3 regions of the Methylotenera sp. L2L1 genome follow, and region 3 is predicted to be linked to each of the others. Evidence: predicted binding sites of a transcription regulator. Region 3 holds the regulator's gene; each other region holds the start of a gene.
The links. Region 3 encodes sigma-54, which starts transcription at its own class of promoters, with help from an activator protein. Its sites were predicted from a motif close to TGGCACNNTTCCTGCT; they were not measured.
Positions count from the first base shown of each region.

Region 1 (10,294 bases), 540 kb from region 3:
TAAGATGAAAACGCTTAAAACTTTCACCTGAATAAATAATGGCCAACATAAACAGCCGCGCACCCGCACCTAAACGCCAGATGCGCGCAACCATTCGGCTGCCAATACCACTTAAAAGCCGAGAAATTTTATTAATTATTATATTAATCATTAAACTAAATCCATTGAACTGCTATTGTGAGCAAAATGCTCAACCCAACAACTGAGCGCGATAATCAGGCGCGGCATAATGGAAAGGCACCGGGCCATCTTTTTCACCATGCACAAACTGGTGAACAAATGGCAGGGTAGACTGCATTAAATCTTCAGGAGTACCCTCTGCTGTAACTTCCCCATTGGCAACAAAGTAGACGTAATCAGCAATCAAGAAAGTTTCTTTTACATCGTGCGAAACAATAATGGACGTTGCGCCTAGGGCATCATTCAGACTGCGAATTAAGCCACAGATCACGCCCATCGAGATGGGGTCTAGGCCAGCGAACGGCTCATCGTACATGATGATATTTGGATCTAATGCGACGGCTCTTGCTAATGCCACGCGACGTGCCATACCTCCAGACAACTCGGTTGGCATAAACTTGTGCGCGCCGCGCAAACCTACTGCATTAAGCTTGAGCAACACCAAGTCTCGAATCATAGACTCAGGCAAATCTGTTAACTCACGCATTGGAAATGCGACATTATCAAATACGCTTAGATCGGTAAATAAAGCACCGTGCTGAAACAACATGCCCATTGTACGACGTAATTGATAAATGTCATCACGACTTTGCTCATGCACCACATGCCCATCAACGCGCACTTCGCCTTTAGTCGGCTTAATTTGCCCACCAATCAAACGTAACAATGTGGTCTTGCCGCTACCGCTACCACCCATAATGGCCACGACTTTTCTCTTAGGAAAAACCATGTTAATGCCTTTATGCAATAAGCGACCGTTGTACCCAAAGGAAAGATTATCAATTTCTACAATATTTGATGTCATTTAAAGCACAATTTTTCAGTTAGTTTTCTTGCTTTTACTCAAGTTGCCATTTTAGAACAATTAGGATTCTACGCAAGCTTAAATGTCATATAGCAACATGGTCAAAGCAAAAGCAACGGCTAATGCCAATAAAAAAGCCCGCCATGCAGCGGGCTTTTGAAACAAAGAAGACTTAGAAACTCATACACACAGTGTATGGATCACCCTCAGCTATAGCGGTCGTTGCCACTGGAGTTGCTGTACCAGTAACAATAGCTCGCAAAGAACCTGTTGCGGTATTGCCATCGTCCATATTAATGTCTATCTGCTTAACCAAACGACCCGCGATATTCTCTGAACACACCACATACAACCCTGTCATACCTGTGATTGTAGTAAATCCAGTCCCCATACTCTGCACACCGATCCGACCGTTGTCTGAGTTTCTAGGTAAATAATTAGCATCTCCTGTAGCCGTAGGACCTGTTGCTAAACCGGCCAAACGTACATGCTGCCAAAACAAAGCAGACTCATCAGTTAATGTAGTTGAGTTCCATACACCGTCAATACGCGCATTACCTACCGTACCACCTGTCGTTGCCAAAGTTGCTCCAGTGCCCACATGTGCTACAACACCAGCATCATCGCCTGGCAATGCTCTAAATTTATCTTGATAACCATAAATAAATATTTGTGCGTTTTTAAAATCACTCGCAATACTTTTTGCTTTAGCACTATTAATCAGCTCTTGCCCTTTAAGTACGCCTCCAAGCAATAGGCCAATAATTACTAGCACGATTGCCAACTCAATTAGCGTAAAGCCTGCCTGTGTTCTTTTCATTTAGTTCCCCGAACTGTGCACAAATTTAATGTGCCATTTTAAACATGTAAATTAAAACACTCAAAGTGTTAGTTTCTAGCAAGCAAATAACATACCAGCTATCATTGATCACATCTACTAGCAATTTGCTTGTATTCTACAAGATATACCATCTATTACGCACGAATTATTGTCAAAGATTGAACACTTATGTTCAAATTCTAACAGTATGTTCATTTAATTAATTTGTGAGCTGTCTCAATTATGCGATCTCTTTATCAGTTTTACCAGCTAGCACTTAACAATCATGACCGCCTAATGGCACTCATGATGCTGTCATTACATGCGCTTTTAATCTGGGGGGGTAGCGGTCATTTGCAAACTGCACTACTGCTATGCCATTACGGTTTCTTTTTGTTATGGCAGCCAGTCATGCGCCAAAGCGATAAGTTATCTTGGAAAATGGTGGGTATCGTACTCGTCGGCGCCTACTTCACCACTTTTCTTACTAACTGGTGGGTCACCGCATTTTGGATTGCAGGACTATTTTCATTGATTGGTGGGCGCGTACTATCGAGTGAGGCCTCACATTCAAAAGTCCCAAACATCCTTGCTGCTTCGTATCTACTTGCCATTCTTCTACTTTGGGTTGTGCCCAAACTACTTGACGCAAATAACGACTTACTTGCTGCAGAGCTACTCCTTATTTATGTATTGCCAATACTTCCACTCACCATTTTATTTTTATCTGCTAAAAAGAATAGCCCAGCATACACGCCCAATATTGACTTCTTTTACACCTTACTCATATTCTTACTGACAATAATTGTCATATTAAGTAGCTTTACGATTGGCATCGTCTGGCAAATTCATTATGTAAAACTGCTTATTTTTACTGTTTTTGGCCTAGCAATCACATTGGTTGCGATTAGTTGGCTATGGAATCCTAGCGCAACATTCTCAGGCTTAGAGCTGCTCATGTCACGCTACCTACTAAGCATAGGCTTGCCATTTGAGCAGTGGATTAGAAAAATTGCAGCATTTGCTGAAAACGAAACTTCTGCTGAGGGATTTTTACAAGCATCAATGCGTGAGTTAGCCGCCTTAAACTGGGTAAGCGGCGTGTCTTGGCACTCTAACGACACCCACCAAGAGATTGGCGAAACCACGCACTTCATCTCCACTTTTAGCTTTCAACAGCTGCATTTAACGCTTTATTCACGCTGGCAATTTACACCTGCCATGTATCTGCACGTGCAACTTCTCACGCAAATCCTAGGTGAGTTTTATGAGGCGAAACGCCGTGAAGAAACCATCAGCCAAAACGCTTACATGCAAAGCTTATATGAAACAGGCTCTAGACTGACGCATGATATCAAGAACATTTTACAGTCGTTAGGCACACTTTCTGCCGCTGCAGAACAGAGCAATCACGCAGAAGATGACGCTAGGCTAGTAGACCTGATCAAGAAGCAACTTCCAAGGCTAAGCCAGCGCCTTTCAAGCACGCTCAACAAGCTTGAGGAACCTGGTATAGAGAAAAAGAACCAAGCCAAAGTTAGCCACTGGTGGAAAAACTTTAAGCAACTTAACGCACACTACCAAGTTCAATTTGAAGCACCTACACACTTACCAAAGACAGACATCGACCCTGATGTATTGGATAGCGTCGTAGATAATTTAATACAAAATGCGCTGGAGAAAGCTAGGCTTGAAGTTGGTATTAACATCAATGTCTGCCTAATGCCATCCAGTCACTTTTGCATAGAAGTCACCGATACTGGCTCAGCTATTCCTAATGAAGTTGCAGAGAAACTATTTAAATCACATGTCAGCTCAAAAAGTGGTTTGGGGGTTGGTTTATATCATGCCGCCCAGCAAGCTGAGAATGCCGGCTACCTATTAAGCCTGACAGATAACGCTAATGGTGAGGTGAGGTTTAGACTTGAAAAAGTAAGTGAATAAACATCCGTTTTACTTAACTATAGCTATCCCATCAAACAATACGATGCTGTGTCTCATCGCACAAATTGTCATACCGACGAGACCGTGAGCCAGTGTTTGGCTACCCCAATTTGCTACCCACAAAGGGCATCACCACCAATCTTAAGTAGCTAAAGCGACAAGATTGGTGCGATAAGCCAGCAAACTGGCAAGCAACGTGTAAAAGGTTTTCACCATGGGACATGCCAGCTGTGACGTATGAATAATGCGCTTTCGCGTTTTCACTTAGGGCTTTAGCCCTTTAGTGGAGCGGCAATGCCAAATGCTGGCTCAGCTGGTTATTCACACACGAAAGCACGGAATGACTAGGTGGGAGTAGAATTATTTAGTGGAATAGCTATACATAAGCTTAAGTTAAAAAATAAAGCATTGTGATTGATCACAATGCTTTATAAAATTAACCAACATCTATGTATTAAATCAACACGTGTTACATATACATGGAACCTGAGTTATAACGTACCGTATGAATGTAATCCACTCAAGAACATATTCACGCCCAAGAATGCGAAGGTCGTAATAATCAAACCAATCAATGACCACCAAGCTAATAACGGGCCGCGCAAGCCTTTAACCATACGCAAATGTAGCCATGCCGCGTAATTTAACCAAACAATCAACGCCCAGGTTTCTTTAGGGTCCCAGCTCCAATAACCACCCCAAGCCTCAGCCGCCCACATTGCACCTAAAATGGTTGCAATCGTAAAAAAGGCAAACCCAATAGCAATCGCTTTGTACATTAAATCATCTAACACTTCCAAACTAGGCAAACGCGAAGTTAACACGCCTTTACTAGCAAGCAAGTAAGCTAGCGCCACCATTGCCGCTAAAGAGAATGATCCGTACCCCACAAAATTTGCTGGTACATGAATTTTCATCCAGTAACTTTGCAGCGCTGGTACCAGCGGCTGAATATTGTGCGCCTCACGATCAAAGGTATACCACAAGATAAAACCAACCGCGGCGTTGATGACTAGTAACACAAAACCACCCAACTGCTTGGTATTTAGCTTCTGTTCATAGTGCAGATACAACAAAGCGGTAATGAGGCAGAACAACACAAAAACCTCATACAGATTGCTTACTGGAATATGCCCAACATCTACACCAATGAGATAAGACTCATACCAGCGCACCATCAGGCCAACAAAACCGAACAGCACTGCCACCCATGTTAAAGCGGAAGCCACATTCGCACTAAAAGCACTGCGCTTATATAGAGCAAACCAATACGTCACCATTGCAAGCACAAATAAAACATTCATCCACATAATGGCGGACTGGCTTGAAATTAAAAATTTAAGGAAAAACACTTCCGTTGCACGCGCCTGATCCCCTTGATATAAGGCGATAGAGGCAAGACTGATGACACCAACACCTATCACCAATTTACCTAGCGACTTCCACTGCCATCCTAAATAACTAAACAGTAGTGCCGCGCCAAATAGAAAAGTAACCTCATATGCATCCATATAATGTGCATATTTAACAAAGGCAAATATTGAACCAGCAACAACGACTAAGGCGTAAAGCCAGTCTTGCCAGTTCAACCGTTGTAACAATGTTTTTTGTTGATAATCCAATGTATTGTTCATTTCTATATCCTTAGCTAACAATGCCAGCAAGTTGTTCGCGGTACAAACTAAACTCTTTTTCAAAATCCAGATTCTTACGATTTGAAGCCATTGCAAAATGCACTTCGTTCGCACTTGGTTTTAGATACAACCAAATTCTTCTTTCGCGGATATACATCATAGAGAAAATACCCAACACCAAGATTACAGAGCCCAAATACACCCATTTTTGGCCTGGTGACTTAGTTAGTTGCAGACCGCTAGCCTCTTTATGTTCAAACTGATTAAGCTGTAGGTAATATGGCGCGCCATAAAAGAACATATCACTAAAGGCATTTAGACTATCACGCATCAACGCTTCTGTTTCAGAACTATTTTTCAGCAGAGGCTTATTACTCAGTTGCAAGCCCATGTTATAAGCCTCGTAAGCTGCGATATTCACCATCTTAATATAAGTAGTCGCTGAGGCTTCACGCTCTTTTTCTGGCACACTTTGCTCAATGACTTTAGCAACCTCACTATAGCCACCTTGCGCAAAAATAGTTAACAATCGTACTAAACTTAGTTCAAACTGTTTTTTGATTTCAGGATTATCACTAACCCCTAATGATTTTTTGGCGATGCGTTTTGCTATTTCCTGATATTTAGACGAGTCTAGCATCACCGCCCTAAAACCCATAAACCCATTAATACTAAGATCCTCATCAGCAGGAATGCGCAAATAACGGAAATCCTCTTGCACCGTTTCACGCATACCAGACAAGAAATAAAACTTGCCATCAATTTGCATAGGCTGCATATAAGTAACATACTCAACAGCCTGACCGCGGCTATCGCGCAGCTTATACGTGACATTAGGCCCTACGTTATGTGGCTTACCCTTGCCATCAGGCGACATATTAATAATATTAAACTTACGGAAATCGTTATATTCAACACGCAAGAGGTCATCCCCCTCACCTAGTGCGCCCTCATCGAATATTGCACCAGATAATGCGTGAGATTTTTCGCTTGGAGAAAACAGATTCCACACATTAAATTTAAGGCCAGTACCACCGTCTTGGAAATCTGACTGGTAAATTGCAATACCCTTATAAGTTAAAGGATGATTGACGCTGATGGTTTTAGTAATAGGCTCCTTCAACGCCGGGTCAAAAATCACCAAATCACTCTCAAATGACTTTGGCTGACCTGTTGCGTAATGTTCTATACGAAAATCTTTCAAACCAACAGCAAACGGTAGCTCCTGCACCAAATAGCCATCACGCACGCGTAAAAAAGCCACGTTGTGCGTTGCCCCCTCTGACAAGGTCATATTGCCGCGGAACGAAGGATTGCTAGCAGACATTCTGCTCTCAGCTGGCACTTTTGAAACAGGCAAATCTAGCGTTTCGATTCGCTTGTATCCCAACATTTCCTGCACTTTAAAAGGCAAATTACCATCCAGCAAACCACCGAATAGAATTACTACCATCGCCACGTGCGTAAATATGTAACCCCAACGCTGATGCGTACCAGCTTTAGCTGCGATTAACTCACTACCATCTTCTTGTGCTTTGATTTTATATTTAAAACCTTTTGCATTTAAAAATTGCAACAGAGCTTGCTTAGTAGCCGCATAATCTGCCGTTAAATTAAAAGTAGCCTGGTGACTAAATGCGCGCAGGGACTTTTCTGTTGCATGGTCCTTAAATGTGCGCCACTCTTTAAGCATTGACGGTGTGTTTCGGTAAATACACAAACTGGTCGATACCACCAAAAACAACAGAATCACTAAAAACCAAACGCTATGGTAAACATCATATAAGCCAAGATATTCAAACAAAGCGAACCAGAACTGTCCAAATTTTACAATGTAGTTCTCATATGGCTCATTTTGCTTAAGCACAGTACCAATAACAGAAGCAACGCCCAACACACTTAGCAAGCTGACCGCAAAACGCATAGAACTCAGTAAATCAAGGAAGTTTTTAGTAAATGATAATTTAGGATTCAAAATACGGCACTCTGAGGGTAAATTTAGGTTAATGCACGTGGATACTGCTGTTACTTATGACTTTAGCTGAGCAGTGATAGTTGCTAACCTTAACAAAAAAGGAGGTTTTCCCAGGCATTTAACGTTAAAAAAGGGCAGCATTGCCACCCTTTTTTCATTAATACTGACCTAGCGCAAACCTTGAATATAATCCGCTACAGCAGCCATTTCCGCATCTGACATTTTAGCTGCAATCGTCATCATCATTGGCGCATTGGCACGCTCACCTGAACGGAAAGCTTTCAACTGAGCAAGCGTGTAATCAGCATGCTGACCACTTAAGCGTGGAAACTGTTTTGGCAGACCAGCACCGTTTGGGCTATGACAAGCCGCGCAAGCTGGCACACTAGTCGCAGCATTACCTGCACGGTAAATTTTTTCGCCAACTGAACCGGCACCATTTGATTTAGCCTTAGCTAAGGCAGCTGGTTTGGTTGAGAAGTAAACCGCCAACTCTTTTATCTCTTCATCCGACAACGCGCCTGCCATGCCTGACATGACAGCATTTGCACGCTTACCAGATTTAAATTCCGTTAACTGTTTTTGCAAGTACTCTGGATGCTGACCCGCTAATTTAGGATTAAGGCTAATCGCGCTATTTCCATCTGCTGCATGACAGGCAGCACAGACATTGTTCACTGTTTGCTGTGCAGATTTTGTCGCAGAATCTTCTGCTTGCGCATGAATAGAAATCCCCAACATTAAACCAGATATCAACCAAGCTAGATGACGAAATTGCATTACCGCTCCTAAATCTAAATTATTCAACCAATTAACGCGCTATTTTAGCGAAAAACAACTATTCGTGATAGCATTTTTCACCATTACATCAATTCCTTTGATAATTCAAAAAAACTGCAACAATCTGTCATCATCAATTCATGACATTGATTTGAAAAACATGCTGAGTTACACAAGGAATTTGCTTTAGCAAAATCAGGATCAATATGCCTTTATTTCAAAACGCCGCTTTCTTTATATCCGCCCACCATCTGCGCGATTTACCACCTGCCAGTGGCATTGAAGTTGCCTTTGCTGGTCGCTCCAATGCTGGAAAGTCCAGCGCACTTAACACCTTAGCCAACCACAATCGATTAGCGTTTGTGAGTAAGCAGCCTGGACGCACGCAGTTGATTAACTTTTTCACACTGGGCAACGATAGACACCTTGTAGACTTGCCCGGCTACGGCTACGCTAAAGTACCAGAAGCCATGCGCGCGCACTGGCAAAACGTATTAGCGCGCTACTTAGGAGAACGCACTAGCCTAGGCGGCTTAGTGCTGGTCATGGATAGCCGTCACCCGCTTACACCGCTAGACCGCCAAATGCTGGATTGGTTTTGCCCAAGCGGAAAACCTGTACACGTTTTACTGACAAAATCAGACAAGCTGTCACGCGGGGAGGCTTCTTTGACGCTGAATCGGGTGCGCAAGGAATTGATAGAAACATGGGGTAACCACTATCACAGCGAATGCACTATTCAATTATTTTCTAGCCTAAAGAAACAAGGCGTAGAAGAGGCTGAAAAAGTAATTGGCAAATGGCTATTTACTGAAGACGATACTTCAGCTGAAACTGTTTAAACAACCACACAAAATAAGCTTAGCTTAGCTGACTTTACAACCAAGTAAGCCAAACAACTATAACTGTTCCATCAAATAATCCAATGCTGTGCCTATCGCACAAAATCGTCATGCCGACGAGACCGCGAAGGTCTCCACCGCTTCCACTAAGCACTTCAGTGCCAAGCGGAAGCGAGAAAAGTCGGTATCCAGAGTTTTTAAGTCACTAGATTCCGTGTCAAGCACGGAATGACTAGATAATAGAGTTAATTAGTGGAATAACTATAAGCCAGTCAAGGCAGTAATACTATTTAAGTGTAAACACCATATCCCACACGCCATGTCCAAGTTTTAAACCACGGTTCTCAAACTTGGTTAGTGGGCGATAACTTGGTTTGACCGCATAATCTGTTGCCGTATTTTGCAACTGAGTTTCCGCATTAAGCACTTCCAGCACCCATTCAGCATACTCCTGCCAATCCGTTGCCACATGCAGATAGCCACCAGCCTTAAGCTTAGTGCATAGCAACTTTACAAATTCAGCCTGAATCAAGCGTCGTTTATGATGGCGTTTTTTATGCCACGGATCAGGGAAAAAGATATGCACGCCGTCTAGGCTGGCATCTGGCACCATGTGATGCAGCACTTCAACCACATCATGCTGAATCACACGAATGTTTGTGAGCGCATTTTCCTCAATAAGTTTAAGTAATGCACCCACGCCTGGCGTATGTACCTCGGCGGCCAAGAAATCACAATCAGGTAACACTTGGGCAATTTTGGCTGTGGTTTCCCCCATACCAAAACCAATTTCTAGAATCTTTTTACTGTCAGCGCGCTTAAACACCGCATTAAGATCTAACAACTCAGGCGCGTAATTCACACCGAATTGTGGAAAACCTGTTTCTAGCGCACGCGCCTGACCTTTAGTTAAACGCCCTTGGCGCAACACGAAACTGCGGATACGACGCTGGCTTAGGTCTTCAGCATCGTCTTGAACTTGTTCTGTTTGATTTAATGTATTCATAAGGGCGAATTATACTTCAGCTATCACAACTCGTCAGGCCCAACAAATTACCTCGATCATGTTAACGACATCAATATCGCTAAAGCGTGTGCGACTTATCGCCAGAGGCAAAGCCAACCAATGCTTGATTAAGCCCCTTACCTAGGGCGATTACTTTAAATAAATCCCCCATCTCGGCAGGAGACAGTAATTTTTGTGCGGCGGCGGCAAGCGGTGCATAGCGCGCCATATCATGCGGAGAGACTTGACTCATGATATCTAAAATACCGCAGTTCATTAAAAATTGTGCTTGTGAACAAAAGCCCATC
Region 1 covers NZ_JQMG01000001.1:1,192,452-1,202,745, reverse strand. The annotation lists gene mlaE (lipid asymmetry maintenance ABC transporter permease subunit MlaE) at 1-151, opposite strand, end outside; gene FG24_RS05595 (ABC transporter ATP-binding protein) at 191-985, opposite strand; gene FG24_RS05590 (prepilin-type N-terminal cleavage/methylation domain-containing protein) at 1,158-1,805, opposite strand; gene FG24_RS05585 (sensor histidine kinase) at 2,049-3,749, shown strand; gene ccsB (c-type cytochrome biogenesis protein CcsB) at 4,241-5,383, opposite strand; gene FG24_RS05575 (cytochrome c biogenesis protein ResB) at 5,394-7,307, opposite strand; gene FG24_RS05570 (c-type cytochrome) at 7,527-8,138, opposite strand; gene yihA (ribosome biogenesis GTP-binding protein YihA/YsxC) at 8,345-8,980, shown strand; gene trmB (tRNA (guanosine(46)-N7)-methyltransferase TrmB) at 9,267-9,986, opposite strand; gene FG24_RS05555 (class I SAM-dependent methyltransferase) at 10,066-10,294, opposite strand, start outside.
Region 1: the regulator sigma-54 is predicted to act here: its motif matches at 1,887-1,902, upstream of FG24_RS05590 (prepilin-type N-terminal cleavage/methylation domain-containing protein).

Region 2 (10,294 bases), 1.0 Mb from region 3:
TTTTTCTCCCAGCTTAAACAGCAAGATATTCTCATTCACCAGCCCTATGAGAGTTTTGAATCGGTAATTGACTTCTTGCGTGAGGCGGTGCATGACCCTGATGTGCTTTCCATCCAGCAAACCATCTACCGTACCGGTTCTGATCCGCGCATGCTAAAGTTGTTACAAGAAGCGGTGCGTCGTGGTAAAGAAGTGATGGCTGTTGTTGAACTGAAAGCTAGGTTTGATGAAGAGGCCAACATTAACTGGGCAGAAGACTTGGAGTCAGTCGGCGCACAAGTGGTATATGGCATTGTGGGTCTGAAAACGCATGCAAAAATGTTGCTGGTCATGCGCCGTGAGACAGGTGGCCTTAAATATTATGGGCATGTTTCTACTGGTAACTATAACCCGCGTACCGCGCGTTTATATACGGATGTCAGCATGCTGACATCCGATGCGCAGATTACCCGTGATATGGAGCATTTATTTAGACATATTGCCAGTCAAGTAAAACTACCCCGTATGCAGAAGCTACTGGTTGCGCCTTTTAATTTACACAAACAGATGCTTGCTAAAATTAGGGGCGCAGAGCTATGCGCCAAAGCTGGAAACCCAGCCTCGATTATTTTAAAGATGAATGCATTAACCGATGAGGCGCTAGTGAAAGCATTGGTAAAAGCAGGGCGTGCTGGAGTACAAATTGACCTGATTCTGCGCGGCGCTTGTATTTTACCGATTGATGCACCTGGACTGGATGGGCGGATTCGTGTGCGTTCGGTGATTGGCCGCTTGCTTGAACATTCCCGCGTGTTTTATTTCAAAATTGCCGATGTTGAGCATATGTGGCTATCCAGCGCCGACTGGATGAATCGTAACATGATGCGCCGTGTTGAAATTGCATGGCCAATTACTGATGCAAAAAATCGCGCACGTATTTTGCAGGAATGCTGCCAAATGTATTTGGACGATAATCATGATGCGTGGATATTAAATGCAGATGGTAGTTATCAGCCTATTGCGGCACAAGTACACAATCGTGCTAAGCCTAACGAACCTGTTCGTATTTTTAGGGCGCAACAACAACTATTGCAGAAATATACAGATTAACTAAACTGATTAAATTAAATCATGGCTAACTTAATCATTTGGCGGCATGCCGAAGCTGAAGTGCACAGTGAAACAGGTGACGATAGTGACCGTGCATTAACCAAACGCGGCAATAAAGATGCTACTAAGATTGCAAAGTGGCTACATAAGCATGCGCCTGACAATATTGAGATACTGTGTAGTCCAGCACGCCGCTGTTTACAAACCGCTCAGGCCCTACATAATTTGAATCAAGTGGAAATCAAAGTCGCTGACTTTCTCAGTGTGGATAGTAACGTTGCACGTATTGTTAAAGAAATTTCAAATACCAATGACACCAAAACTATCCTAATTGTTGGGCATCAGCCTAACTTAGGCTTGTTAATCAGCCAGCTTTTAGGGTTGCATGAAAGAGCGTGTGTGGTGAAAAAAGGCGCTGTTTGGTGGTTAAAGCAACGTAAAGCAGGACGTTCTGCGCTTTATTATATTGAAGCAGTCAAGCAACCTAGTTTGTAAATTGAGTGCTTTCTCCGTCTTGATTAGTCTGCATGCTGGTAGCGTGATGTTTCCTAGTGACGCTTTACTTGTACACGCTGATTAAACTGTGTTAACTTAGTGCTGTAGGCATATTTTGATACTCGTATTTGATGATCTTAATAGCTGTCCTATTAATACCATTTGAGTGAGCTAAAAGATACCAAGCGTCTTTCTAACTAAATTTTATGGATGTTTAAAAATTTTAATGATAAGGAGTACTTACCATGGTTTTTGTTAAACGTTTTTTCAGTGCCTTTCTAGCGGCTTCAATTTTATTTACAGGGTCTATTCAAACAGTACAAGCAGCCATGATCAGCTCAGCGCAAGTGGCTGAGCAAGCATTCTCAGCCGCTGCTGACCAAGATCGTGCGCGTATTATCAGCGCATTGTCGCGTGAAGATGTGCAGGTTGCGTTAGTTGCGCGTGGTATTGACCCTGTGCAAGCACGTGATCGCGTAGCATCTTTGACCGATGAAGAAGCAAGCACAATGGCATCGCAAATTGAAAACTCACCAGCTGGCGGTATCATTGGTGCAATTGTATTAATATTCTTCGTACTATTGCTTACAGATATTCTTGGTTTTACTAAGGTATACCCATTTACACGTTCAGTTCGTTAATCACAAGCTAATTTACTTAGCTAGGGTTATACAATTGGTTGCCAGCATGGTTCGTAAAGGTCTCATGCTGGCTTTCTTTTTGTTATTGAATGCCTGTGCTGCAACAGGTGTTCGTGAGACCGTACAAAATAAAGAGCTCCCTAGGCAGTATGAGCTGACAGAAACACCATTTTTCCCTCAAGATTTATATCATTGTGGCCCTGCCGCATTAGCAACAGCACTCAATGCAATTGATATCCGAGTGACACCAGACCAACTGGTGCCAGAAGTTTATATTCCAGCTCGTCAAGGTAGCTTGCAAATTGAAATGTTGGCCGCAGCACGTAGGCATGGTGCATTGTCGATAAAAATTACGCCTAAACTAGATGCGGTATTAAAAGAAGTGGCTGCAGGCAATGTTGTGCTGGTCATGCAGAATTTAGGGTTGTCTTGGGCGCCATCATGGCACTATGCAGTAGTGGTTGGCTACAATCTTGACCAAGAGCTCATTTGGTTGCGTTCGGGGACTTTTGAGCGGTTTGAAATGACTTTGAGCACTTTTCAGCGGACTTGGGCGCGTAGTGAGTATTGGGCTTTTATTGCATTAAAACCAGGTACTTTACCTGCGGGTGATGAACCAGATGCAGTAGCTAAGGCGATAGTAGCGTTTGAAAAAAATTCAAATAAGACCGATGCTTACTTGTCATATAGTGCGGCAGTTAAACGCTGGCCTAATCATTTAGTATTGCTGATGGGGCTGGGTAATAGCGCTTATACATTAGGGAATTACTCACAGGCAGCCAGCGCGTTTCGCGATGCAATAATTGCACACCCTAACTCAGCCGCTGCTTACAATAATTTAGCCAATATACTGTTGATTCAAGGGGATACCCGTGCAGCAAAAGTGGCCGCAGAGCAGGCTCTGCAATTAGCTGATACTGATCAAGCCATGCGGGTGCAGGTTGTAAAAACGCTTGATGAAATCAACGGCCACCTTGTCAAGAAACCTTAGTAGTTAAATTTACATGACCTGATATCAAGTTGACGTCAGGATAATATCAAGCTGTATGTTTGATGTTAAGTACGACAATGCTTGCCTAGCGAGAGTGACGCGGGTTGAGCCTCATCTTTTATCGCACAATGGTAGTAGGTTCATACCGGCTACCATTCGCGCGAAATATACCAAACTATTTGAATCTATTTCTTTTTAGGTCTGCCAGTTTTAATCGCAGGCACTTTGCTCATCGCGGCTTTCAATGCTGCATCTGTCATAGCACTTAATTGCATGATGCCGGCACGTAGTAACTCGCTCTTTTTAGCGGGTTGTCCCAGTTTAGTCAGACGTTCTTTTAATACAGAAAATTGTGCATATTCTGTTTTTGGCATCGTGAAACTGTCACGTTCCATTTTTAGTTTTGGTGTTTTCTCTTTAATCACTTTTGTTTTTTCAACTTTTTTAGTGACAGCAGTAGGTGCTTTTGCAATTGCCTTGGCTGGCGTGGCTTTTGCTACAACAGGTTTTGTCGGTGTTGGTTTGCTTGGTGCAGGTTTTACCGCTACTTTGCTAGCAGGCTTTGCTGCTGTGGCTTTAGGCGCTACTGGTTGGCTAGGGGTTGTACTTGTGGCTTCAGATTTTTCTGGGCTTGATTTTAATGCTTCAGCTTGTGTGGCATTGATTTTTGACATGGTTTTGCTCCAAATAAACGGTATAAATAGTTTATACCGTTTATTTTTGAATGCAAATGAATTTTTTGTGACAGATTTATAAAACGCTGGTCAGCTCAAATTGCCAGTTTATTTTCTGCCAAGCTAGGGTTTCTTCGTCCAGCAGATAGTAGGATTGAGGATATTTGGCTGACCATGCTTTAGGTAATGTGAGTTTAAAGCCATTATTGTTTATTGCTAACTGTATACCGCGGAGGTTGGGCATTTGTCTGGCATGGCATAAAATGACTGCTAGCCGCATACAAATTAGTTGCATGACAAATACGCGATCAGAGAAATCAGCTTCCAATCGTTTCAATTTCCCACGATGACCTAAAATAATTAAGCTTAAACAGTGTAGTTCACTTTGTGAGAAGCCAACAGGTTCGGTGTGCTCTAAGATGTAAGCACCATGCAGGTGAGCATCTACTGGAGAGATAATGCCGCCGATTTCATGTAGCAGTGCAGCCCAGCGTAGTTTACGCGCGTGCTTAAAACGTTCGCCATCTGCAAAGGTAATGTTTTCACCAATTTTTTCAAACAGCTTTTCAGCTACTTCAGCAACTGTATTGGCATGCGTTTCATCTACATCAAATTTACGCGCTAGACGTTGTATTGATGCGTTTCTTAAGTCCAGCATATCGCTTTCACGTGCTAGCATGTCGTAGAGTAGGCCGTGACGTAAGGCGCCTTTTGCAACATTTAATGTATCAATATTTAAAAACTCAAATACGGCAATCAAAATGGATAAGCCGCCACCAATGACGGGTTTACGATCTTCTTTTAAACCATTCAGGCGCAGTTTGTCTGCATAGCGTGCTTTTAGTAGCTCTTCACGCAGCCAATATAAACTTTCTTTGCTTACTGAATCTGCAGGTTTGCCATATTGCACTAACACGTCGGCAACTGCGCCAACTGTGCCTGATGCGCCATACGCAATATCCCAATGATTATTGTTGAAATTTTCACCTAGGGTTTCAAAAATAGACTCAGCAGAGATTTGTGCGCGTGTGAATGCTTTTTCTGTAAACTCACCACTGGCAAAATGCTTAAGTGACCATGCAACAGAGCCTACGTGTAGTGACGCCGTGTGTGTTGATTCAAAGCCATGACCAAGGATGAACTCGGTTGAGCGTCCGCCAATATCAATGACTAATCTTTTTTCATCTGATTGAGGTAAAAAGCGGCTTACGCCCTGATAAATAAGGCGTGCTTCTTCAACCCCAGAAATGACCTCTACTTCAAAACCTAGCGCCTTTTTAGCGAGCTTCAAGAAATAGTCGCGGTTATTAGCCTCTCGTAATGTTTGCGTTGCAACGGCGCGCACATGAGAGGTATCAAAGCCTTGCAAGCGCTCACCAAATCTTGACAAGCAACGAATGCCACGCTCAATCGCCTCAGTGGTCAAATTGCGGTCTTCATCTAAATCGCCACCCTGACGCACAGCTTCTTTAATATATTCTACACGTTCAATATGGCCACTATCTAGCCTGCCAATTTCAAGCCTAAAGCTATTAGAGCCTAAGTCGATGGCAGCGAGTAGCGCCTTATCTGCAGGTGCGTTATTCGATTGATTATTCATAAATGGTGAAAATTTTTTGTGCGAGGTTTATGTAAAACAATAATACTGTTTATTATGTGATTATAGTTTGAAACTTTGATGACACTTTTTAAATTTTAGAATAATTGATGAAGTCATTAGGCATATTGCTTGAAAAACTGTGAGCAACCCCCACATAGCTACTATTGTTTTTCATTCTTAATATTAGGAGCTTAATTTATGTCCACAGCGACAGCGCAACAAGAAACTCATCCAAAAGAATCAATGGCTTTCCAAGCTGAGGTCAAACAACTTCTACAGTTAATGATTCATTCTTTATATAGTAATAAAGAGATTGTATTGCGTGAGTTGATTTCAAATGCATCAGATGCGGCAGATAAATTACGTTTTGAAGCGTTAGCGAACGGCGCACTTTATGAAAATGACAGTGAGTTGAAAATCAGACTCGCTTTTGATAAAGAAGCACGTACCTTAACCATTGCCGATAACGGCATTGGCATGAGCCGTGACGAAGTGATTGCAAACATCGGTACCATTGCTAAATCAGGCACTAAAGAGTTTTTTAATGCGTTAACTGGCGACCAAGCCAAAGACGCTAATTTAATCGGCCAGTTTGGCGTGGGTTTCTACTCAGCGTTTATTATTGCAGACAAAGTAACACTGACTACGCGTCGCGCGGGTGCAACCGAGGCTGTTCGTTGGGAGTCTGCTGGCGAAGGTGACTTTACCATCGAAGCCGCAGATAAAACCAGCCGTGGTACTGAAATTACCTTGCATTTGCGTGAAGGCGAAGACGAGTTCTTAAGCGACTGGAAACTGAAAACCATTATCCGCAAATATTCAGATCACATTACTTTGCCTATCGTGATGAAAAAGTCAGAATGGAAAGATGGCGCTGAAGTGGCGACGGATGAGGATGAGACTGTCAATAAAGCATCAGCATTATGGGCGCGTAGCAAAAATGACATTACAGAAGAAGAGTACCAAGAGTTTTATAAACATGTATCGCATGATTTTGAGAACCCATTAGCCTATACGCACAGCCGTGTAGAAGGTAAGCAAGAGTATATTTCTCTGCTTTATGTGCCAAGCAAAGCACCGTTTGATTTGTATGATCGTGACCGTCGTCATGGTATTAAGCTTTATGTTAAGCGCGTGTTTATCATGGAAGACGCTGAAAAACTGATGCCACAATACCTGCGTTTTGTACGTGGCGTGATTGATACATCAGATTTGCCGCTCAACGTTTCTCGTGAAATCTTACAATCTAGCCGCGATGTGGATGCAATTAAAGCCGGGTCTGTTAAGAAGGTTCTTGGCTTGTTAGAAGATATGGCTGAAAACAAGCCAGAAGACTACACGAAGTTCTACAATGAATTTGGTCGAGTGTTAAAAGAAGGCCCGGGTGAAGATTTTGCAAATAAAGACAAAATCGCTGGTCTATTACGTTTTGCCTCAACCAAAGCTGATAATGATGTTCAGGAAGTGTCATTTAAAGATTACATCGCCCGCATGCAGCCAGAGCAAGATGTGATTTACTACATTACTGCCGACAGCTTTGCTGCCGCACAACATAGTCCACATTTGGAGATTTTCCGCAAAAAAGGCATAGAGGTGTTGCTGATGAGCGATCGTGTGGATGAGTGGTTACTTGGTAGTTTGACTGAGTTTGACGGTAAAAAACTGCAATCAATTGCTAAGGGTGATTTAGATTTAGGCAAACTTGAATCTGAAACTGAGAAAGAGATTCAAAAGAAAATCGAAGAGGAATCAAAAAGCTTGGTTGAGAAAATTAAGCAAACATTGGGTAGCCAAGTGAAAGATGTGCGCGTAACCCATCGCTTAACAGACTCTCCTGCATGCTTGGTGAGTGATGCACAAGATTTGTCTGGAAACTTAGCGCGTATCTTAAAAGCGGCGGGTCAAAATGCACCTGAAAGTAAGCCGATTTTAGAAATCAATCCTAGCCATAAGTTGGTAAAGCGTCTTGAAACCGAGTCTGTAGACACGGTATTTGCAGATTTAACCCATGTGCTGTTTGATCAGGCGCTATTAGCAGAAGGTGGTACATTGGAAGACCCTGCGAATTTTGTAAAACGTATGAATAGCTTGATTAGTTAAGTTGTTGTTATAAAAAATAAAAACCGTCAAATATAAGTTTGGCGGTTTTTTTATATGCGTTAAAAGAGATGGTTACAATGTAACTTTCAAAGAACCGTCATAAAGCTGGCTCAATTTTTGCTAAAATAACAATACCATTCAATAATTTAAGATCATCTCACATGAAAACGCCAGCTGAAACTAAAGCCACACCTAAGAAAACAGCCAAAGCTAAGTCGGGTGCAACACCCAAACTTGCGCCGATTCATCAGGCTTTACAGAATCATTTGATATTCTCTAGCTTCAAGACTAGCGACGCTGCAACGCCTAGAGACTGGTACGAGGCTGCAAGTTACACCATACGTGATCACGTGGTTGAGCGTTGGGTGAAAACATCAGAGTCTTATTATCGAGATGATCCAAAGCGGGTTTATTATTTATCACTAGAATTTTTAATCGGGCGCATGTTAAGTAATGCCGCACTAAATTTGGGCATTAATGATGAACTTAAACAAGGTATGGCAAGCTTAGGTCATGATTTAGAAAATACGGTAGAGTTAGAAACCGATGCTGCACTGGGTAATGGTGGTCTAGGCCGCTTAGCAGCGTGCTTCTTAGATTCAATGGCCACCATGGATATTCCTGCGGCGGGGTATGGTATTCGCTATGAATATGGCATGTTCAGACAATCAATTGAAAATGGTCGTCAGGTAGAAAATCCAGATAACTGGCTACGCTATGGAAATATTTGGGAATTTCAACGTCCTGAGGCGACATACAATATTAAATTCCATGGGCATGTTGTTAAGTACCCTAATGATAGTGGCGAGGAAGTACAGCGCTGGGTAGATGCTGAGCATGTGATTGCAATGGCATACGATGTGCCAGTGCCTGGTTATGGCACTGAAACGGTGAACAACCTGCGTTTGTGGTCAGCAAAAGCAGCGCGTGAATTCGATTTAAACCACTTTAATGATGGTAATTACGAAAAAGCAGTTGAAGAGCGTAATGCAACAGAAAATATCTCAAAAGTACTTTACCCTAACGATACCTCTGTTCTAGGTAAAGAGTTACGACTCAAACAGCAATACTTCTTTGTATCAGCTTCTATTCAAGACATTTTGCGTCGTTTCTTAAGTACGCACGAGATGAAAACGCAAGATGACTGGAAAATATTGCCGGAGAAAATTGCGATACAGTTAAATGATACACACCCATCAGTCGGTGTGGCAGAAATGATGTATCAGTTAGTGGATGTACACCAGCTACCATGGGCTTTTGCATGGGAGTTAGTCGTAAAGATTTTTGCATATACTAACCATACTTTAATGCCAGAAGCATTAGAAACTTGGACAGTCGACTTATTCGGCCGATTATTACCGCGACATTTGGAAATCATTTATCAAATTAATCATGAGTTCTTGCACATGGTAAATCATCATTTTCCAGGTGATGCTGAGCTGTTGAAACGTGTATCGATTATTGATGAAGATCACGGCCGTCGCGTGCGGATGGCACATTTGGCGGTTGTGGGTAGCCATACTGTTAATGGCGTGGCAGCGCTACACAGTGAGCTACTCAAAAGCACTTTGTTTGCTGATTTTGACCGTATCTTTCCCGGAAAGATGACTAATGTCACTAATGGTATTACGCCGCGCCGCTGGTTAAATCAAGCAAACCCAGATTTAACTAGTTTGATTGAAAAAGCGATAGGCCCAGCCTTTAAAAAAGACTTATCACAAATCAAGAAAATTACGCCATTAGCTGATGATGTAGATTTTAGAAAAGCCTTTGCACAGGTGAAACTTGCAAACAAAAAACGTCTAGCTGCAAAAATCGAAGCTAAAACGGGTGTTAAGTTAAATGTAAACAGCTTGTTTGATGTGCAAATCAAGCGTATTCATGAATACAAGCGCCAATTGCTTAATGTTTTACATGTTATCACCCTATATAACCGCATTCGCCGTGGCGAAAAGGGTATTACACCACGCACGATTATTTTTGGTGGTAAAGCAGCACCAGGCTACTGGATGGCAAAACATATCATTCGTTTGATTAATGATGTTGCTTCTATCGTGAATGAAGACCTGGCTGTCGGTGACCAATTAAAAGTAGTGTACTACCCTAACTATGAGGTCTCAGCTGCTGAGATTTTATTCCCGGGTAGTGATTTGTCAGAGCAAATTTCAACCGCAGGCACCGAGGCGAGCGGCACCGGTAATATGAAAATGGCCTTAAATGGCGCATTAACAATTGGTACGCTTGATGGCGCTAACGTTGAGATTAAAGAAGAAGTAGGTGATGAAAATATTTTCATCTTTGGTTTAACTACGCCACAAGTGGCCGAGCTAAAGTCGAGTGGCTACAACCCGCGTGATTACTACAACAGTAACCCAGAGCTTAAGCAAGTGCTAGACATGATAGCGGATGGATATTTCTCGATTGATGAACCTAGCCGTTATCAAATCATTGTCGATAACTTGCTGAATAATGATCAATACTTATTGCTGGCAGACTATGCGAGCTACATTGAGGCGCAAGAGCGTGTCGGCAAGTTATACCAACATCAGGACGATTGGACACGCATGGCGATATTAAACGTGGCTAATATGGCTAAGTTTTCAAGCGACCGAGCAATTGGTGATTATGCTAAAAATATTTGGCATGTAACACCTCATGCAAATGCTAAACCTAAAAAATAAACAGCGAAAACAACATAGACTTT
Region 2 covers NZ_JQMG01000001.1:1,671,748-1,682,041, forward strand. The annotation lists gene ppk1 (polyphosphate kinase 1) at 1-1,089, shown strand, start outside; gene FG24_RS08000 (SixA phosphatase family protein) at 1,111-1,584, shown strand; gene FG24_RS08005 (PA2779 family protein) at 1,830-2,225, shown strand; gene FG24_RS08010 (PA2778 family cysteine peptidase) at 2,272-3,216, shown strand; gene FG24_RS08015 (hypothetical protein) at 3,402-3,890, opposite strand; gene FG24_RS08020 (Ppx/GppA phosphatase family protein) at 3,967-5,490, opposite strand; gene htpG (molecular chaperone HtpG) at 5,689-7,590, shown strand; gene FG24_RS08030 (glycogen/starch/alpha-glucan phosphorylase) at 7,752-10,271, shown strand.
Region 2: the regulator sigma-54 is predicted to act here: its motif matches at 7,697-7,712, upstream of FG24_RS08030 (glycogen/starch/alpha-glucan phosphorylase).

Region 3 (10,294 bases):
TAGTTGTGGATGATGGCGGTTATTTGGTCGGTGCATTGAATATGCATGATTTGTTATTGGCAAAGGTGGTTTAGGTGAGTGTGTCACAAAATAATATAGCCCTAACTGAGCGATTGAAGAATATTCGATTGTTGGTATTGGATGTGGATGGCGTAATGACTGATGGTGGCCTGACGATTGGGGATGATGGTCAAGAATATAAGACGTTTCATGCACATGATGGTTTGGGGATGAAGCTGTTGAAAGCAACCGGCGTTAATTTGGCAATTATTACCGGACGCACTTCAGAAGTCGTTAAGAAGCGCGCTGAAAGCACAGGCGTTGCCCATTTTTACCAAGGCGCAGAAGATAAACTGGCGGCGTTGCAGGACTTAATTAAGCTGAGCGGGCTGGAAGCTGCACAATGTGCCTTTATGGGGGATGATGTTGTAGACCTGCCGCCTATGTTGAATTGTGGCCTAGCGATTGCGGTGCCAGATTCGCCAGATTTATTACTGAAGCACGCGCATTATGTGACGCAAAAAAAAGGCGGCAGAGGCGCTGTGCGTGAAGTGTGCGAGTTGATTATGCAGGCGCAAGGTACATTTGACGGGCAAATGGCACGATTTTTAACGCAAGCTAGTATTTCCAACTAGGTAGAGAGTGCATCTGCATGAGTAAACAGTTAATGCAATCTAGCCTCAGCGGTGTGGGCGTTTAGGTATGCAACTCGGCACAAAATCCGCGATTGTTTTTCCTTTAGCTTTATTGCTATTGTTGGCTTTACTTACATTTTGGATTGATAAGTCGGTTCAGCCTCAGATGCCTAAATTGGATGGCAGTAGCCGTCATGATCCAGACTATGTCATGAGTAACTTTGAGACGACACAAACCGATGTGAATGGTGCGCTGCGTTACAAATTGGCGGCAAATGAGATGAAGCATTTTCCTGATGTAGATACCACGGATTTGATTAAGCCACGTTTTACACAGTTTGCAAAGGATAAGCCTTATACTAAGCTGGAAGGTGATACGGGTAATGTTTCCAGCGATGGTGAGCAAATTGAGGTGTTTGGTAAGGTGCTGGTGATGCGAGAAGCTTTCGGTGATAAGGGTGAACTGACGGTAGAGACGGATTACCTTAAAATTTTACCTAATGAAGAATATGCGACGACAGATCGCCCTGTGGTGATTAAACAGGCGCCAGGTACGGTCATTTACGCAACGGGGCTGATTTATGAGAAAAAGCAGCAAACAGTGACGTTGTTGCATAAAGTGCGTGCACATTATGAGCGTCCTGCCGCAAAAGCAAAAAAATCCATGACATCAAGTCACAAGACATCAAATCAAAAGAACAATCAGCAAGTAAAGGCAGCTAAGCCAACTGCCGATGCTCAACGAGATAAACCAGATAACAATGCGCGCATTCGGAGACGCTATGAATAGGCAGTTTTTCATGATTAAAGTAAATACATTATCGAATCTATTGTTATGTGGGGTTTTATTGTTAAGCCTGAATGGCCGGGTATGGGCAGAGGCAGCGGACCGCGACAAACCGATTGATCTAGAAGCCGATACAATGAAAGTGGATGATGCAAAGCAAATTAGTACATATGCGGGCAATGTGATTCTCACGCAGGGTACGCTGGAGATTCATGCAGATAAATTGATTGTGCGTGAAGATAAAGAGGGCTTTCAGCATAGCACTTCCTTAGGTAACCCGACGACGTTTAGACAAAAACTTGAGGGTAAAAATGAGTACATTCAAGGCAGTGCGCAGCGGATTGAATATGACGGACGCATGGATAAAGTGCAGTTGTATACAAAAGCGTGGGTGAAGCGTGGCGAAGACGTCGTGCATGGTGATTATATTATGTACGATGCCAATGCTGAGTATGCTGAGGTAATTGGCGGAGGTTCACAGAATGCGACTTCTGGTACGGGGCGTGTACGTGCTGTGATTCAACCTAAAAATAAAAAAGCGCCAGTCGAGATTAAACCTGAAGTTCCATCCACTAAAGCGAAGCCAGATGCTTCTAGCGGTAACGGCTCGATTCCTAGTGCTAAAGATGCAAGATTCAGCCGCACTTTGGAAGTTAGCAAAAGTGCAGCGGAAGTCAGTAAAAATACTAGCAATGCTCAATAATTTTCAAAATAATAACTGCATGATAAGTGGGCAATGATGAGCGAACTGATTGTAGAAAATTTACGTAAATCTTATAGTGCACGTACTGTGGTGCAAGACATTTCTTTAACGATTAAAAGTGGTGAAGTGGTCGGCTTGTTAGGGCCTAATGGTGCCGGTAAAACAACCAGTTTTTATATGATTGTTGGGTTGGTCGCCTTGGATGCAGGTAGAATTGCACTAGATGGTGCAGATTTGAGCCGTATGCCGATTCACATGCGCGCCAGAATGGGCTTGTCCTACTTGCCGCAGGAAGCTTCAATCTTTCGCAAGTTAACGGTCACCGAAAATATTTTAGCAATTTTGCAGTTACAGGATATCTCAGAAGAAGAAATGTCTGAGCGTTTGGAGTCTCTGCTAGAAGAATTGCATATTACGCATATACGTGACAGTGCCGCGGTGAGCTTGTCTGGCGGTGAGCGCCGTCGTGTAGAGATTGCTCGCTGTTTGGCATCTGATCCTAGCTTTATTTTGTTAGATGAACCATTTGCCGGTATTGATCCCATTGCTGTGATTGATATTCAGCAAATTATCCGCTTCTTAAGTTCTCGCAATATCGGTGTGTTGATTACTGATCATAATGTGCGTGAAACACTAGGTATTTGCGATCGCGCTTATATTGTGAATCAAGGGCATGTGTTCGCCTCAGGTGTTCCAAGTGAAATCGTTGCGAATGAAAGTGTAAGAGAAGTGTATTTAGGTAAAGATTTCCGCCTATGAAGCAAGGTTTACAGCTTAAGTTTTCACAGAATCTATCACTGACGCCACAGTTGCAGCAGGCGATTCGTCTGTTGCAGCTTTCAACATTGGAGTTAAATCAAGAAATTGATGTGTTGATGCAAACCAATCCTTTGCTGGAGCGGGGCGATGACACTGAAGATGAGTACGGCAATGAAGTTGAGTCAGTGGCTGATGGCGCAGATTTGAGTGCGCAAAGCGCTGAGGTTGTGACGGATGTAGATAAGCCTGAAGTGGATGGTTTTGATGCTGATTATTTAGATTCAGGCCATGAGTTTTCTGGCTTGGATTCTACTGTATCAAGCCCTGCTGAGCCGGTCGAGCCTTCTGAGTTTGAAGTGTCAAACTCAGAGTACGCGGATACTTTCTCGGCCGAGTTCGGTGATGAGTTCGATGAGTTTTCAAATGGTAGCCGTTGGGATGAAAACACCATGCCGGCGGACGATGACAGCGATTTTAAACCACAAGAAACCTTGCAGACGAGTTTGCGTGAGCATTTGCTCTCTCAATTAAAGCTAATGCCGCTGTCGGAGCGTGACCAGTCGCTTGCATTAATGTTGGTTGATAGCATCAATGATGATGGATATTTGGAGCAGTCATTAGAAGAAATCGCTGAACTGATGCCAGAAGAGCTGGAAATTGATGCGATGGAGCTGCAAACTGCATTGCGCCATGTGCAGCATTTAGACCCTGCAGGTGTCGGTGCGCGCAACCTAAGTGAGTGTTTACTTTTGCAGTTAGAAGTGCTGCCAAAATTTACGCCACATTTAGCCTTAGCTAATTTAGTGGCAAAGCATTATCTACCGGTGTTGGCCTCGCGTGATTTTGTAAAACTGCGTAAAGAGTTGGGCTGTGATGAAGCAACCTTAAAGCAGGTGCAGCAATTAATCACCAGTTTAAACCCGCGTCCTGGCAGTGCGTTTAGTCATATAGGCTCAGAACACTACATACAGCATGAAGTGATTGTCAAAAAAGTAAAAGGTATCTGGATCGCCAGTTTGAATGACAGCGTGATTCCTAAATTGAAAATCAACCAGCTGTATGCTGGCATCTTAAAGCGTAATCGTGATAGTTCTAGCCAGTATTTGCAAAGCCAGATGCAGGAAGCCAAGTGGATGATTAAAAATATCCAGCAACGGTTTTCTACCATTCTGCGAGTGTCACAAGCGATTGTGGATAGGCAGCGCAATTTCTTGGAGTACGGTGAAGTCGCTATGCGTCCGCTGGTGTTAAGGGAGATTGCCGACGAGCTTGATTTGCACGAGTCGACCATTTCACGTGTGACGACTAATAAATATATGCTGACACCTCGTGGTATTTTTGAGCTTAAGTACTTTTTCGGTAGTTCTGTTGCGACAGATAGCGGCGGTACTTGTTCGGCAACGGCTATTCGCGCATTGATTAAGCAGTTGGTTGACCAAGAAAACCCCAAGAAGCCTTACTCCGATAATCAGATTACAGATTTGCTGGCAAAGCAGGGCATTGTGGTCGCACGACGCACAATTGCTAAGTATCGTGAGTCAATGAATATAGCACCTGCGAGCTTAAGAAAATCGTTATAACTGAATTGTTTAAATCTACGTAAAAAATTGTTGAATTCCTTGCCACAGACCCAATGAAAAGTTGTAAACTGAAATTGTTCTGTAAGTCTTAATCACGAATCTCTGACAATTAATATTTGCGGAATATTTTCAAAAGGAGCAAGTCATGAATTTACAATTAACAGGTCATCATTTAGAAATTACGCCCGCTTTACGTGACTATGTCACTAGCAAATTAACTAAAATCAGTAATCACTTTGATCATGTGATCGATGTCAAGGTGACCATGAGTGTCGAAAAGCTGGCTCAAAAGGTTGAAGCTACACTGCATGTGCCTGGTAATGATTTACACGCAGAATGCCAAGATGAAAATATGTATAGTGCAATCGATATGTTGACCGACAAGCTGGACCGTCAAGTGGTGAAACATAAAGAGAAAAATACAAATCATCACAAAGCGAATGGTGCAGTTAAGCATCAAAACATTGACTGAGTTTTTTAGTATTTAATTCTTTTTGTTACCTTAAATATGGCTCAATTCAACGTCGCTGAGCTATTCAAACAAACCCGCCGTAAACTCAAATTAAGTTGGGTTGCAGGACTCAACGGCGGGTCAAATACTCTCACTAGCGAAACAGTTACTAAACCATCCTTGGCACTGATAGGCCATCTTAACTTTGTACATCCGAATCGAGTGCAGGTGTTAGGCTGTGCTGAGATGGACTATATTACCAATTTGCCCACTGCTGACGCAGAGCGTGCAATCAATAATCTATTTTCTACCGATTTAGCAGCCGTTATTGTTGCGAACGGTGAGAAAGTGCTTGATATACTGTTGGCTGCGGCCGATCAGCACAACGTTCCATTATTTACCTCTACCTTACGCAGCCCAGAGCTTATGGATATCCTGAGTCACTTCTTGGCGCAGGCGATGGCTGAGACTATTAGTGTGCATGGCGTGTTTATGGAAGTACAGGGTTTTGGCGTGTTACTTAAAGGCGAAGCCGCTATCGGTAAGAGTGAGCTTGCGTTAGAGCTGATTTCACGCGGACACCGACTGATTGCCGATGATATTGTAGATTTTTTCAGGATATCGCCTGAACGCATAGAGGGGCGCTGTCCCCCGTTATTAGAAGACTTTTTAGAAGTCCGCGGTTTGGGTATTTTAAATATACGCGCCTTATTTGGTGATAACGCGGTTAAACCTACTAAGCCGCTGGATTTAATTATTCAGTTAGAGAAGGCGGATCTGCAAACTTTGCAGATGTTAGACCGACTAAGTATTAAAACGCAGCATGAAGAAGTGCTTGGATTAAAAGTGACCAAGGTACATATTCCGATTGCTGCCGGGCGAAATATTGCTGTGTTGGTCGAGGTTGCCGTGCGTAACCATATGTTGCTGTTGCGTGGCGTGAATGCGACAAAGCAGTTGATGCAACGTCAGCAGCGCGCAATGAAGCAACACAAGTAACTTTTCTACTAGGGCTCATCGAATCCATGAAACAACTGATTATTGTCACCGGTCTTTCTGGATCAGGAAAGAGCATTGCATTACGTGCGCTTGAAGATAGCGGCTATTACTGTATCGACAACTTACCGGCTACCATGTTGGCCACGATTGCCGATCATTTAGATGCTGACCATAAGCGCATTGCCATTAGTATTGATAGCCGTAGTATTGCCATTGAAACCCTGCCGGTACATATTGACCAACTTAAATCAAAGAGCATTGATGTGCAGGTGTTGTTCTTGGAGTCAAATGTTGAAACTTTGGTCAAACGATTTAGCGAAACAAGACGTAAACATCCGCTCAGTAAGGCTTCTATTACTTTGGCTGAGAGTATTGCGCTTGAACGTGATTTACTGGGCGGCTTGGGTAGTCTTGGACATGTGATTGATACTAGCTATTTAAGTGCTAATACACTGCGTGGCTGGGTGAAAGAGGTCGTGTCGATAGAGCATACAGGATTAACGTTGTTGTTTACCTCGTTTGGTTTTAAGCATGGCATTCCATTAGATGCAGATTTTGTGTTCGATGTGCGCTGCTTACCTAATCCGCATTACGACCCTGCGCTACGTGACCTGACCGGGCGTGATGAAAAGGTACAGGACTTTTTAAAAGATCATGCAACCGTGAACGAGATGATGCATGATATTAGAAATTATGTTGAGAAATGGTTACCATGCTTTGTGTCGGATAACCGTAGTTACCTGACGGTGGCAATTGGCTGCACTGGGGGGCAACATCGTTCTGTGTATTTGGTAGAGCAGTTAAGCCAATACTTTCAAGATAAACAGAAAGTACTAACACGACATCGGGAATTAAAATAAAACTCGAGCATTAAAATAAATAGGATTGATTTTAAACAATGATAGGTATTTTGATTGTAACGCATGGCACATTAGGTGAGAGCTTAATCTCGTGTGCAAGCCATGTGTTAGGTGGTACGCCTGCACAAATTGCATCATTAGCGGTCGATGGAAAAGATGACCCCAATATTGTCTTGCCCAAAGCGCTCGGTATGGTAGCGCAGCTAAACAGTGGCGATGGTGTGCTGGTGCTGTCGGACATGTATGGTGCAACACCATGTAATATCGTTGTTAAGCTTTTACAGCAAGATGTGGTCGCTGGCGTCGCAGGGGTCAGCTTACCTATGCTGGTTAGGGCGATGACCTATCGGCATGAGCCACTAAGTATCGTCGTAGAAAAGGCCATCAGTGGTGGTCGTGAAGGTGTGGTGCAGTTTACTAGCCAAGAATGTAAACGGTATGAACAAGATTCTTCCAATTAATCACAATTACAAAAATAACCAATTAGAACAACAACTAGGCCCAATAGCATGATTAGTAAAGAGCTGGAAATCATTAATAAACTAGGTTTGCATGCACGTGCATCAACCAAACTGACGCAAGCAGCTGGTAAGTTTGCAAGTGAAGTATGGATTACACGCAATGGTCGTCGCGTAAATGCCAAAAGCATTATGGGCGTGATGATGCTAGCTGCCGCACAGGGTTCTATTGTGACATTGGAGGCGAGTGGAGCCGATGAGTCTAACGCAATCGATGCGCTGGTGGCGCTGATTAATAGCCGTTTCGGTGAGGATGAATGAGTAGTTTGACTATACCTAGCTTTAGCATCCATGGCGTCGCTGTTTCTAGCGGCATTGCCATTGGACAGGCGCATCTTGTTTCTAATGCGCTGTTAGAGGTTGTCCATTATCAGCTACCCAAACATTTAATTGAAACCGAAATTGATCGGTTTAGCGAAGCAATTGCCAGTGTTAAGGCCGAGTTAGAGCAAATCAATCATAGCTTGCGTAAAAATGCACCTGCAGAGTTAAGTGCGTTTGTGGGTACGCATTTAATGATGTTAGAAGATAAGTCTTTAACAGAAATACCTAAGGATATTATTCGAAACGAGCAGTGCAATGCCGAGTGGGCTATCAAACTGCAAATGGATGATATTGTCGAGCAGTTTGAGCAAATTGAAGATGTGTATTTTCGTGAGCGTAAACAGGACGTTGTACAAGTCGTTGAGCGTATTATTAAAGCGCTGTTGGGGCATCCGAGCCAGCTAAGTTCTGAGCAACAGTTGAGTGCCGTGAATCAGGAACGAAAGCTGATTTTAGTCGCACATGACATTTCACCAGCGGATGCTATCCAGTTTAAACAGCATCAGTTTGCTGCATTTGTCACTGATGTTGGTGGCGTTACTTCGCACACTGCTATTTTGGCGCGTAGTCTTAATATCCCATCCATTGTTGCGCTGCAGCGTGCGCATGATTTAATCAATGATGGTGAGCTGATTATTGTTGATGGCCACTTGGGCATTGTCATTGTCAGTCCGTCAAAAGAGATTTTGGCTGAGTACAAATTACGTCAAGATCAGTGGGAATTAGAGCAACAAAAGCTTAAGCGCATCAAGAGTACGAAGGCGGTCACTATCGACGGCGCTAGTATTGATTTGCTGGCGAATATTGAAGTACCAGAAGATGTGGCCGCAGTAAAGCTTGCGGGTGCTACTGGCATTGGCTTGTATCGAACAGAGTTTCTTTTCATGAATCGGCACGATACGCCCGATGAAGAGGAGCAGTTTGTTGCATATAAGGCAGTGGCTGAGGCGATGAAAGGTGCACCGGTCACCATTCGTACATTAGATCTGGGTGCAGATAAGCAGGCTAATTCTGACACGGTTGTGAACTGCGCAAACCCAGCCTTAGGTTTACGTGCAATTCGTTTATGCTTATCTGAGCCGCAAATCTTTCATACACAATTGAGAGCTTTGTTGCGTGCCTCACATTTTGGCAATATTAAGATTTTGATTCCTATGCTTTGTACGCTTTCAGAATTGCGACAAACTAAGCTATTGCTTGAGCGCGCGAAACAAAGCTTACGCAAAGAGAGTATTCCTTTCGATGAAAATATTGCGCTAGGCGGCATGATAGAGATTCCTGCTGCTGCCATTAATGCAGAAGCGTTTGCCAATGAGTTAGACTTTTTATCGATTGGTACTAATGATTTAATTCAATACACCTTGGCGATAGATCGGACAGATGATGCCGTTGCGCATTTATATAATCCTTTACACCCATCCATATTGAAGTTGATTTCAATGACGATAAAAGCGGGTGCAAAACTAGGAAAACCAGTATCCGTGTGCGGCGAAATGGCAGGTGACGCAAGGTTTACTAGGTTGCTTTTAGGGATGGGCTTGCAACAGTTATCTATGCACCCATCACATATCCTGAGTGTTAAGCAGCAGGTGCTGCATAGTCAGCTTGCTGAGTTAAAAACGCAAGCACGCAAAGTGTTGAGCTTAACTGACATAGAAAAAATTGAACTCATCCTCACCAAATTTAATCAGACTCATTAACGAGAGGGCATTTAAATGAGTAACGTGATATTAGTACCAAGTAATGATGATAAGAACATCGCAACGGTTACCCATCTGAGTGGTATTTTGTTTACGTTCATTCCCTCTTTGATTGTTTGGCTGCTAAAAAAGAACGACAACGAATATCTATCAGCACAAGCTAAAGAAGCGTTAAATTTCCAAATCACTATCCTGCTAGCACAGTTTGTGGCGGGCATTTTGGTTGCCATACTGGTTGGCTTTTTGCTGTTGGGAATTATTTGGCTGTTCAATCTTGTTTTATGCGTGGTTGCCGCCATCTCTACTAGTAATGGCGAAACCTATCGTTACCCATTGAGTCTACGTCTTATCAATTAATGCTGTACTAAATTAACGCTGTGCTAAGGATTGTTTGTGTCAAACCCATTATTACATTTTGCAGGATTACCTAAATTTAATGAAATCAAGCCTGAGCATGTCGGCCCTGCCGTAGATAGTCTGATTGCCGAAGGGCGTGCGTTAGTCGAGCAACTTGCAACCAGCCCAGAAGCCCCAACATGGCATAATTTTGCGGTTAAGCTAGAAGATCATAGTGAAAAACTAGGTCGTTCATGGAGCCAAGTTGGCCATATGAATGCAGTGGTCAACAGCCCGGAACTACGTGAAGCGTATAACGACAATTTGGCAAAACTCACCGATTTTTATAGTGACGTATCGCAAGATGAGCGTTTGTACGCAAAGTTTAAATCTATTCAAGCCAGTGCTGAGTTTGCCAACCTCTCACCTACACAGCAAAAAATTGTGAATAATGAAGTGCGAGATTTTAAATTAGGTGGGGCGGAGTTACCTGCCGAGCAAAAAGCACGCTTTAAAGAAATCAGTGAAGCCTTGTCTAAGCTGGGTAGTAAGTTTGAAGAAAATATCATGGACAACACCAATGACTTTAAACATGTCGTTGAAAATGTCGCTGATTTAGCTGGCCTGCCAGAAGATGCAATC
Region 3 covers NZ_JQMG01000001.1:648,431-658,724, reverse strand. The annotation lists gene FG24_RS03160 (KpsF/GutQ family sugar-phosphate isomerase) at 1-74, shown strand, start outside; gene FG24_RS03155 (KdsC family phosphatase) at 75-635, shown strand; gene lptC (LPS export ABC transporter periplasmic protein LptC) at 703-1,425, shown strand; gene lptA (lipopolysaccharide transport periplasmic protein LptA) at 1,436-2,125, shown strand; gene lptB (LPS export ABC transporter ATP-binding protein) at 2,162-2,884, shown strand; gene FG24_RS03135 (RNA polymerase factor sigma-54) at 2,881-4,464, shown strand; gene hpf (ribosome hibernation-promoting factor, HPF/YfiA family) at 4,610-4,936, shown strand; gene hprK (HPr(Ser) kinase/phosphatase) at 4,973-5,914, shown strand; gene rapZ (RNase adapter RapZ) at 5,941-6,774, shown strand; gene FG24_RS03115 (PTS sugar transporter subunit IIA) at 6,813-7,235, shown strand; gene FG24_RS03110 (HPr family phosphocarrier protein) at 7,284-7,553, shown strand; gene ptsP (phosphoenolpyruvate--protein phosphotransferase) at 7,550-9,316, shown strand; gene FG24_RS03100 (DUF4870 domain-containing protein) at 9,332-9,673, shown strand; gene FG24_RS03095 (M3 family metallopeptidase) at 9,710-10,294, shown strand, end outside.